DNA from 2 places in the Deinococcus aquiradiocola genome. Region 1 is predicted to be linked to the other one. Evidence: riboswitches for the same ligand, from Rfam matches in the RefSeq annotation. Region 1 holds a riboswitch; the other holds the start of a gene.
What was found. Region 1 has a riboswitch for thiamine pyrophosphate ahead of thiC (phosphomethylpyrimidine synthase ThiC). Riboswitches for the same ligand answer to the same signal wherever they lie in the genome.
Positions count from the first base shown of each region.

Region 2: linked by a shared signal. The riboswitch ahead of IEY33_RS00110 (thiamine ABC transporter substrate-binding protein) and the one ahead of thiC (phosphomethylpyrimidine synthase ThiC) in region 1 are both predicted to bind thiamine pyrophosphate.

Region 1 is NZ_BMOE01000003.1:154,406-158,805, reverse strand. Features, by position in the region: gene thiE (thiamine phosphate synthase) at 1-400, opposite strand, end outside; gene thiC (phosphomethylpyrimidine synthase ThiC) at 397-2,322, opposite strand; TPP riboswitch at 2,387-2,503, opposite strand; gene IEY33_RS06295 (type 1 glutamine amidotransferase domain-containing protein) at 2,615-3,382, opposite strand; gene IEY33_RS19525 (GAF domain-containing protein) at 3,605-4,400, shown strand, end outside.
Region 2 is NZ_BMOE01000001.1:18,132-22,531, forward strand. Features, by position in the region: gene IEY33_RS00105 (ABC transporter permease) at 1-1,082, opposite strand, end outside; gene IEY33_RS00110 (thiamine ABC transporter substrate-binding protein) at 1,090-2,112, opposite strand; TPP riboswitch at 2,176-2,273, opposite strand; gene IEY33_RS00115 (NUDIX hydrolase) at 2,382-2,825, shown strand; gene IEY33_RS00120 (lysophospholipid acyltransferase family protein) at 2,897-3,487, opposite strand; gene IEY33_RS00125 (roadblock/LC7 domain-containing protein) at 3,537-3,863, opposite strand; gene IEY33_RS00130 (roadblock/LC7 domain-containing protein) at 3,863-4,225, opposite strand; gene IEY33_RS00135 (roadblock/LC7 domain-containing protein) at 4,251-4,400, opposite strand, start outside.

The DNA of each region.
Region 1 (4,400 bases):
CGGGCGCGTCCTGCAGGGCCGCGAGCGCCTGGGCGGGCGCGTGCGTGCTCCGCCCGACCTGCAGGTGCGGCGCGAGCGCGCGCGCAAAGGCGGGCGGCAGGTCGCCCTGCCCGAGGTGCACGCCCGTCGCGCCGCACGCGGCGGCCACGTCGGGCCGGTCGTTGATGTACAGCGGCACGCCGCGCCGCTCGCACAGCGGGCGCAGGCGCGCGGCGAGCGCGAGGTACGGGACGGCCTCGGTGTCCTTGCAGCGCAGCTGCAGGGTGTCCACCCCGCCGTCCAGCGCGGCCTCCACCCGCGCCACGAACTCGTCCTCGGGCAACTCCGGGCGCGGCGTCGCCACGAGGTACAGGCGGCCCGGCCCGCCCGGCAGCGGGGCCGGGAACACGGGCGCGGTCACGGGCGCTCCGGGGCGCTCAGGTCAGCGGCGTTCAGGTCCGGGGCATTCAGGTCCGGGGCATTCAGGTACAAGGCGCTGCCGAATTCGCGGAACTCCTGCGCTTTGGCTTCCAGGCCCGCCAGGACGTCCGCGCCGCGCAGTTCGTGCGAGAGTTTCATGCTGCAGAAGTGCGGGCCGCACATGCTGCAGAAGTGCGCGGTCTTGGCGGCCTCGGCAGGCAGGGTCGCGTCGTGGAAGCTGCGGGCGCGTTCCGGGTCGAGCGACAGGTTGAACTGGTCCTCCCAGCGGAACTCGAAGCGGGCGCGCGACAGGGCATTGTCGCGGTCCTGCGCGCCCGGGACGCCCTTGGCGAGATCGGCGGCGTGCGCGGCCACCCGGTACGCGACCACGCCCTCGCGCACGTCTTCCCGGTCCGGCAGGCCCAGGTGTTCCTTCGGGGTGACGTAGCACAGCATCGCGGTGCCCATCCAGCCGATCACGGCCGCGCCGATGGCCGACGTGATGTGGTCGTACCCGGGCGCGACGTCCGTCGTGAGCGGCCCGAGCGTGTAGAAGGGCGCCTCCTGGCACACCGCGAACTGGCGCGCCATGTTCTCCTGCAGCAGGTGCAGCGGCACGTGCCCCGGCCCTTCGATCATGGTCTGCACGTCGTGCCGCCACGCCACGGCGGTCAGTTCGCCGAGCGTGTCCAGTTCCGCGAACTGCGCGGCGTCGTTCGCGTCCTCGACGCTGCCGGGCCGCAGGCCGTCCCCGAGGCTGAAGGTCACGTCGTACGCCGCCATGATCTCGCAGATCTCCTCGAAGTGCGTGTACAGGAAGTTCTCCCGGTGGTGCGCGAGGCACCACTTGGCGAGGATGCTGCCGCCGCGCGACACGATGCCCGTGCGGCGGCGCGCGGTGAGCGGCAGGTGCGCGAGCCGCACGCCCGCGTGCACCGTGAAGTAGTCCACGCCCTGCTCCGCCTGCTCGATCAGCGTGTCGCGGTACAGCGCCCACGTGAGGTCCTCGGCGACGCCGCCCACCTTCTCCAGCGCCTGGTAGATGGGCACCGTGCCGATCGGGACGGCGCTGTTGCGCAGGATCCACTCGCGCGTGCGGTGGATGTGCCGCCCGGTGCTGAGGTCCATGACGGTGTCGGCCCCCCAGCGGGTCGCCCAGACCATCTTCTCGACCTCCTCGGCGACGCTGCTCGTGACGGCGCTGTTGCCGATGTTGGCGTTGACCTTGGTGCGGAAGTTCCGCCCGATGATCATGGGTTCCAGTTCCGGGTGGTTGATGCTGGCGGGAATGACGGCCCGGCCGCGCGCGACCTCCTGCCGCACGAATTCCGGCGTGACCTCGCGCGGAATGCTGGCCTGCGGCAGGCCGGGGAAGCCCGCCCCGGCGTGCGCGTGCCGGTCCGTGAATGCCGCCTGCTGGCGGAGGTTCTCGCGGATGGCGACGAACTCCATCTCGGGCGTGACGACGCCGGTCCGCGCGGCGTGCATCTGCGTGACGTTGCGGCCCGGCCGGGCACGCAGTGGCGCGCGCGCTGCCGGGAACACCAGCGGGCCGCCGTCCTCGTGGAGCGCGCGGGTGTACGCGCTGGAGTGCTCCGGCAGCGCCTCCAGGTCGGGGTGAGGCTGCAGCCAGGAGCGCACGACGGGCAGGCCGCGCCGCAGGTCCGGCACGAAGGCCGCGTCGGTGTACGGGCCGCCCGTGTCGTACACGCGCAGCGGCGCGTTCGGGGTGGCGCGCGTCAGGCCGCCCACGTGTTCCAGGGTGGGGCCCAGGGTGATCTCGCGGTGCGGGACGCGCACGGCCGGGTGCAGCGTGCCCGCCTTGTGGACCTTCGTGCTGGCGGGAAAGGGGCGCGCGCTCAGGTGCAGGGCGTCCAGGGCGAGCTGTTCGGCCGCGTCGCGGGTGGGGGTGGGGTTCGTCATGGGCATGCCCTCCAGGTCCGGCGGAGGGAATGCCCGGCGCGCCCCGGCGGGCGGGACGGCGTGATGTTCGGGCACGTCACGCTCCCTCCGCTGGTATGAGCCAGATCAGGTTCTTAGGGTCGTGCCTGCGGCACTCTCAGCCACCCCGGACGATTCCGAAGTGACACCCCTGGTGACGGCTCAGGAATAGCACCGCGGGCCGCGCGCGTCAAGACGAAGCGCCTCCACACAACAGGACGGCGCCGCCGGACCCCTGGGGGAAACCGGCGGCGCCGCCCTGCCTGCGGGAAGCTCAGGCCTGCGCGGCCTGCTCGTCCAGCGCCTTCAGGAACACCTCGACGAACTCCTCGTCGCTCATGGGGTTCTGGCCCGTGATGAGTTCACGGTCACGCACGACGTGGCTGCTGTACTTGTCGCCGTTCAGCACGAGGGCGCCCGCCGCGTTCAGCGCGTCGGCCGGGTAGTACTGCATGGGCGCCTCGAAACCCTTCTCGGCGTCCTGCTCCTCGGTGTTCGCGAAGACCGTGACCTTGTAGCCGTCGTAAAGGAAGCCCTTGCTGGCAGGCGTCTCGCCGCGCTGCAGGGCCGCCTGGAAGTCGGCCGCGTCGGGCTGCGCGGCCAGCAGGGCGGCGGGCGCGTGGCAGATGAGGGCCGTGGGGAGGCTGCGGGCGTGGAAGTGCTCCAGCACGCGCCCCAGGTCCGCGTCGCGCATCAGTTCGATCATGGGGGCGTGCCCGCCCGGCAGGAACACCGCGTCGAACTTGGAGAGGTCGGCGGCGGCGTCCGAGAGCTTCACGACGCCCCGGTCGAGCAGGTCCGTCACGAAAGCCTTGATGCTCTGGTGCTCCTCTTCGCTCTTGAAGAAGTCCTTGACGTCGCTTCCGGCGTCCATGGCAGGGCGGTTGCCTCTGGGCGTGGCGACAGTGAGGGTGTAGCCCTCCTGCACGAGGCGGTGGGCGGGCACGCCGAACTCGTTGAGGTAGAAGCCGGTGGCGTGCGTCTTGCCGTCCTTGAGGGGCAGCTGGGTTTCGCTAGACAGGATCACGAGGATGTTCTTCACGGGGCCCACCTTAAGCTCGGCGCGTCAGGGCAATTGTCTGATTGATCGGCGCGGCGTTGAGGAAGGCTTGCGCCGTCTCTCATCGGGTGTCACGGCGGAGGCGTCAGGACCGCGGGCGCAGGGCACGGTGGACCCGGCCCGCGTCTGGCGGCCCGGGCATGAAGGTGGAGTGCCCGGCGCTGACAGGCTCTTGTCAGAGCGTCCACGTACAGTGAGAGTCACATGACGGTCCTGAACCCCACCACAGAACAGAGCCGACTGGAGGCGCTCGCAAGGTACGCCGTCATCAACACCCTGCCGGAAACGGCCTTCGACCGCATCGCGGCCCTCGCGGCCCGGCTCTTCCGGACCCCCATCGCGCTCGTGTCGCTGGTGGACGAGGAACACCAGTTCTTCAAGGCGTGCCTGGGCCTGGACCTGCGGCAGACCTCGCGTGAACTGTCATTCTGCGCGCACGCACTCGACGCGAGCGAAGTGCTGGTCGTGCAGGACGCCCGGCAGGACCCCCGGTTCCGGGACAACGCGCTCGTGACCGGCCATCCCCACATCCGCTTCTACGCGGGCGCGCCGCTGGAGACCCACGACGGCTTCCGGCTCGGGACGCTGTGCATCATCGACACCGTGCCGCGCCCGGACCTCACGGCGGACGAACGCGGCGTCCTGCAGGACCTCGCGGCCCTGGTGATGGACGAACTGGAACTGCGGCTGCGCGGCCTTCAGCTGGAACGCGAATCGCAGGCGAACGCGCTGCTGATGCGCTCCCTGCGCGACAGTCACGCGTACAGCGAGGTGCTGCTCGGCGTGTCGGAACTGCTGCTGCTGCAGCTCCCGCCGATGGACCTCGTGACGCGGGTGCTGGAACTCGTGTCGGGCGTGGCCCGCATCGACTGGGGGAACCTCAGCATCGTGCGCGGCGACGAGGCGTCCATCGCGGCCGTGTGGGCCGCGAATCCCGAAGGCGAGATGCTCACCTCGTGGATTCCGTCGCTGCTCAAGCGCGGCACGGGCGCACTCTGGC
Region 2 (4,400 bases), on a different contig from region 1:
ACGTCCAGCAGCCGGGAGCGCGTGACGTACGTGGCGACGGCATGCAGCAGGCCGAGCAGCACCGACGCGGCCAGCGTCAGCCCCGCAAAGCGCAGGGTGTTGCCGAGCAGCAACCCCACGCCCGGATCGCTGGCCTGCAGCAGGCCCGTCCAGAACGCCGTCGTCCACCCGGCGCGGCCCGTGACGCTGCGCACGGCGACCGCGACGAGCGGTGCGAAGCACAGCAGCAGCACCGTGACTGTCAGGCCGTACGTGGCGAGGGCCGCCCAGCCGGTCGGGCGCGGCAGGTCCCGCGCGACCGGGACGCCGCCGCCCGCCGCGCGCCCCAGGCGCAGGTACAGCAGCGTGGCGAGCAGCGTCACGGCCAGCTGCACCAGGATCAGCGCGCTCGCTTCGGGGAGGCGCAACTCGTACGCGGTGAGCGTGTAGATCTCCACCTCCAGCGTCGCGTACCGTTCGCCGCCCAGCAGCAGCGGCAGGCCGAAACTCAGGGCGCTGTACAGGAACACCAGCACCGCGCCCGCCGCGAGGCCCGGCCACGCGAGCGGCAGCGACACCTGCAGCGCCGCGCGCACGCCGCCCGCGCCGAGCGTGCGGGCCGCCGCGTTCAGGTTCGGTGGGACGCGCAGGAAGCCCGCGTACCCCAGCCGCACCATGAGCGGCAGGTTGAAGAACAGGTTCCCGAGCAGGATCAGGGCGGGCGTCTCGGACAGGTCCAGGCCCGTCAGGCCGCGCGGCCCGAACAGGCTCAGCAGGCCCAGCGCGGCCACCAGCGTCGGCGTGACGAACGGCAGCAGCAGCAGGCGCAGCAGCGCCGCCTTGCCGGGCAGGTGGTACCGGGCCAGCAGGTACGCGAGCGGCCCGCCCAGCGCCAGCGCCAGCAGCGCCGTGAGGGTCGCCTGCCAGAAGGTCCAAGCGAGCCGCGCCTGAAAGTACCCCTCGCCCAGAATGCCGAGCCGCGCGCCGCCCAGCGCCAGCACGCGCAGCAGCGGCAGCAGCAGGAACGCCAGCAGGAACGCGAGCGGCACGGCCGCGAGTGCCCACCCTCGCCACGCCCGCCCGCCCGCGTTCCGGCCCGTCACGTCCCGCTTACTTCCGCAGGACCTGCGTCACCCACAGGTCCGTCAGGGCCTGCGAGCGCGTCAGCAGCGAGGTCGGCGCGAGCTTCACGTCCGGCTTCTGCGAGAACTTCCAGACCGGGTCGAGCTTCACGCCGCCCACCGCCGGGTACACCCACATGCGCGTCGGGAAGTCCGCCTGCACCGCGCCGCTCAGCATGAAATCCACGAACTTGCGCGCCAGGACCGGCTGACGGCTGCCCTTCAGGACCGCCGCGCCCTCCAGCTGCACGAAGGTGCTGCCCGGCAGGAACAGGTTCGCGGTGGGGGAGGCCGTCAATTTCTCCTTGCTGTACGCGACCTCGGCGGCCGGGCTGCTCGCGTAACTGAGCACGATGGGGTACCTGCCGCCGTACAGCGAGAAGTCCTCGTTGTACGCCTGCGACCAGCCGCGCGTGACCTTCATGCCGTTCGCGCGGGCCGTCCGCCACCACGCGACGGCGCCGTCCTGCCCGAGTTCCTGCACGGTCGCGAGGTAGAAGGCCGCGCCGGTGCTGGACGTGGCGGGCGACTCGACCACCGTGAGGCGCGCGTACTGCGGTTCGCTCAGTTCCCTGAGGGTCGCGGGGAGCTTCAGGCCGGTCTTCTGGAAGGCGGCCCTGTCGTAGTTCAGGGCCACGTACCCGACGTCCACGGTGTTCAGCAGCGGCCCCTGCCGGTACGCGGCGGGCACCCCGGCGATCGCCGGACTGGTGTACGGCGCGAGGATTCCTGCCGCCTGCGCGCGCGGCAGCAGCGTGTTGTCGAGGCCGTACACGGCGTCCGCGAGCGGCGCGGCCTTCGTGAGGATCAGCTTGTTCAGCATCTCGCCCGCGTCACCGCCCTTGATGAACCGCACCTTGACGTGGTTCGCCGTCTCGAAGGCCGTCACGAGTTTGCGGTCCACGTCGAAGCTGTCGTGCGTGATGACGGTCAGCGTGCCCGCGCTCTGGGCGGTGCTCGTGCCGCTCAGGGTGGCGGCGAGGGTGAGGGTGATGCTCAGGATCTTCTTCATGGTACGCCCCTTCGCGTCCTTCAAGGGGTGGAATCGCCCGGCCAGCAGCCACGCGTGGTGGGGACTGGTCGGCGGCCACGCTCCCTCCGCCGGTATGACCCGGTTCAGGTTCCTGGGGTATGTTCTCAGTCCTGCCGTGCAGGACACCCCCGGTGACGCGAGGGGAGTGTAGCGCGTTCCGCGCCCGCGAATGTGGCCGCGCGAAAGATGAGGACCGCGCACCGGCCTTCCCGGCACGGCGGAGACGCCCGGCCGCCCTAGACTGGGGCATGGCGGACGCGCAGGCGTTTCATCTGGTGAGCTGGCTGATCCTCATGCGCGCGGACGGCCGCGTGCTGCTCGCCCGGCGCGCGCCGGGACAGCTGGGGGAGGGACGCTGGGGCCTGCCGGGCGGCCACGCGCACGACACCGAGACGCTCGCGCAGGCCGCGGTGCGCGAGGCGTGGGAGGAGGTGGGCGTGCAGGCGGACGCGCGCCACGCCGTGCCTCTGGGCGCCGTGCGCTACGTGGACGGCGACGTGCGCGGCCTGGACGTGTACTTCCGCGTGACCGCGTGGCGGCACGACCCGTACCCCAGGGCCGAGTGCAGCGAGGTGGCGTGGTTCATGCCGCACGACCTCCCGCCGGACGTGCTCCCGTGGCTGCCGGACACGCTGCCGCGCCTGCTGGACGCCCCGCCCGGCAGTGCATGGCTGAGCGAGACGCTGCACTGACCGGTCAGGCCGTGACGACGACACGACGGGCACGGCTGAGCGCAGCAGATGGCCCGGCGGCCCTGCCCCGTTCAGGACTGCGCGTCGAGGGCGTCGAAGGCCGCGTCGAGGCGTTCCGTGAGCTCGCGGACACTGCCGGTCGGCTGGATCGGCTCGCCGAACCGCACGATCCACGTGCGGCCCTTCAGGTTCAGCCACACGGGCGTGATGGGCGCCTTGCCTTTCAGGGCGAGGAGGGCCGTGCCGCCCTGCAGTTCCTGACCGCCGCGCGTGCCTTCCGGGAAGATGCCGAGCGTCCCCTCGGCCTGCAGGACGCGCAGCGCGTTCCGGATGGCGCCCAGGTCGTTCTTCTTGCGGTCCACGGGAAAGCTCCCGCCGCCGCTGATGATCCACCCGACCGGCCCCTTGAACAGTTCCTTCTTGGCCATGAACTGCACGCGGCGGCCTTCCGGCAGCGTCTGCGCGATGATGAAGGGGTCCATGTTGCTGGTGTGGTTGCCGCCCGCGATCACGAGGCGGCCCGTGGCCGGAATGAGTTCCCGGCCGAGTGCCACGACGCGCTGCCCGCGCAGCAGCAGCGGCAGGCGGGTCGTGTTGACGACCAGGTGGTACATGAACGGAATCAGCCGGGGGGCTGCGTTGGCGGGCTTGGCGTCAGTCATGCTGCCAGGATGATAGCGGTCCGGACAGGGCGGCGTCCGGCGGGTCCGGTCAGCGGCGTTCGAGCAGGGCGCCCTGCAGCAGTTTGCGTACGGCGAAACGCACGCGCCCGAGGTTGGCGACGTCGTCGAAGGCCGTCATGAGGGTCTGGTCGCCGTGCGGGGTGAGCAGCACCGGGCCGCCCTCCAGATCGATCAGCAGGTCCTGCAGGTCGCCGCCGAGCGCCGCGATGAGGCTCGCCGCGACGGCCCGGCCCGCCTGCGCGATGGTGGTGTCGGCGTCCCCGCCGCTCCCGGCGATGACCGCGCCGCTCGCGTCGAGCAGGGCCGCGTAGCGCACGCCGCGCACGTCCGTGAGGGTGTGCAGGTCGGGGGCCATCACGCGCCTTCCTGAGCGAGCGGTTCGGGCAGGCCCTGGCCGGGCGCGGCGAGGTTCACGGCGATCTTCGCGAGCGTCTGCTGCGCGACGCGCGTGTCCGACCCGCGCAGCAGGGCCGCGCCGACCGTGTACCCGGCGGTGGTGACGGCCACGACCTCCACGAGGTCGCTGGTGAAGGCGATGCGCGTCACCTGACCGACGCCGAGGCGACGGCCGACGCGTTCGCTGGTGCTGCGCAGCGAGGCGAGTTCTGCGGCGAGCGCGTCGCCGAGTTCGCCCTGCATCTCGACGGGCAGGCCGTCGTCACCGACGAGGGCGCAGGCGCGCACGCCGGGCAGGGTGCTGAGGGCGTTGAGTCTCACGAGGGCCTCCAGGTGGGCGCGCGGTTCACAGTTCCGCCTCCAGGCGCGTGGCGGCGTCACGGCCGTACAGCCGCGCCTGACCGAGGTTGCTGCGGCCCGACAGGGCCAGCAGCAGGAAGAAGTTCTGGCCGATGGGGTGCAGGAACACGCTGAGGCGCTCGGCGCGCACGTAGAA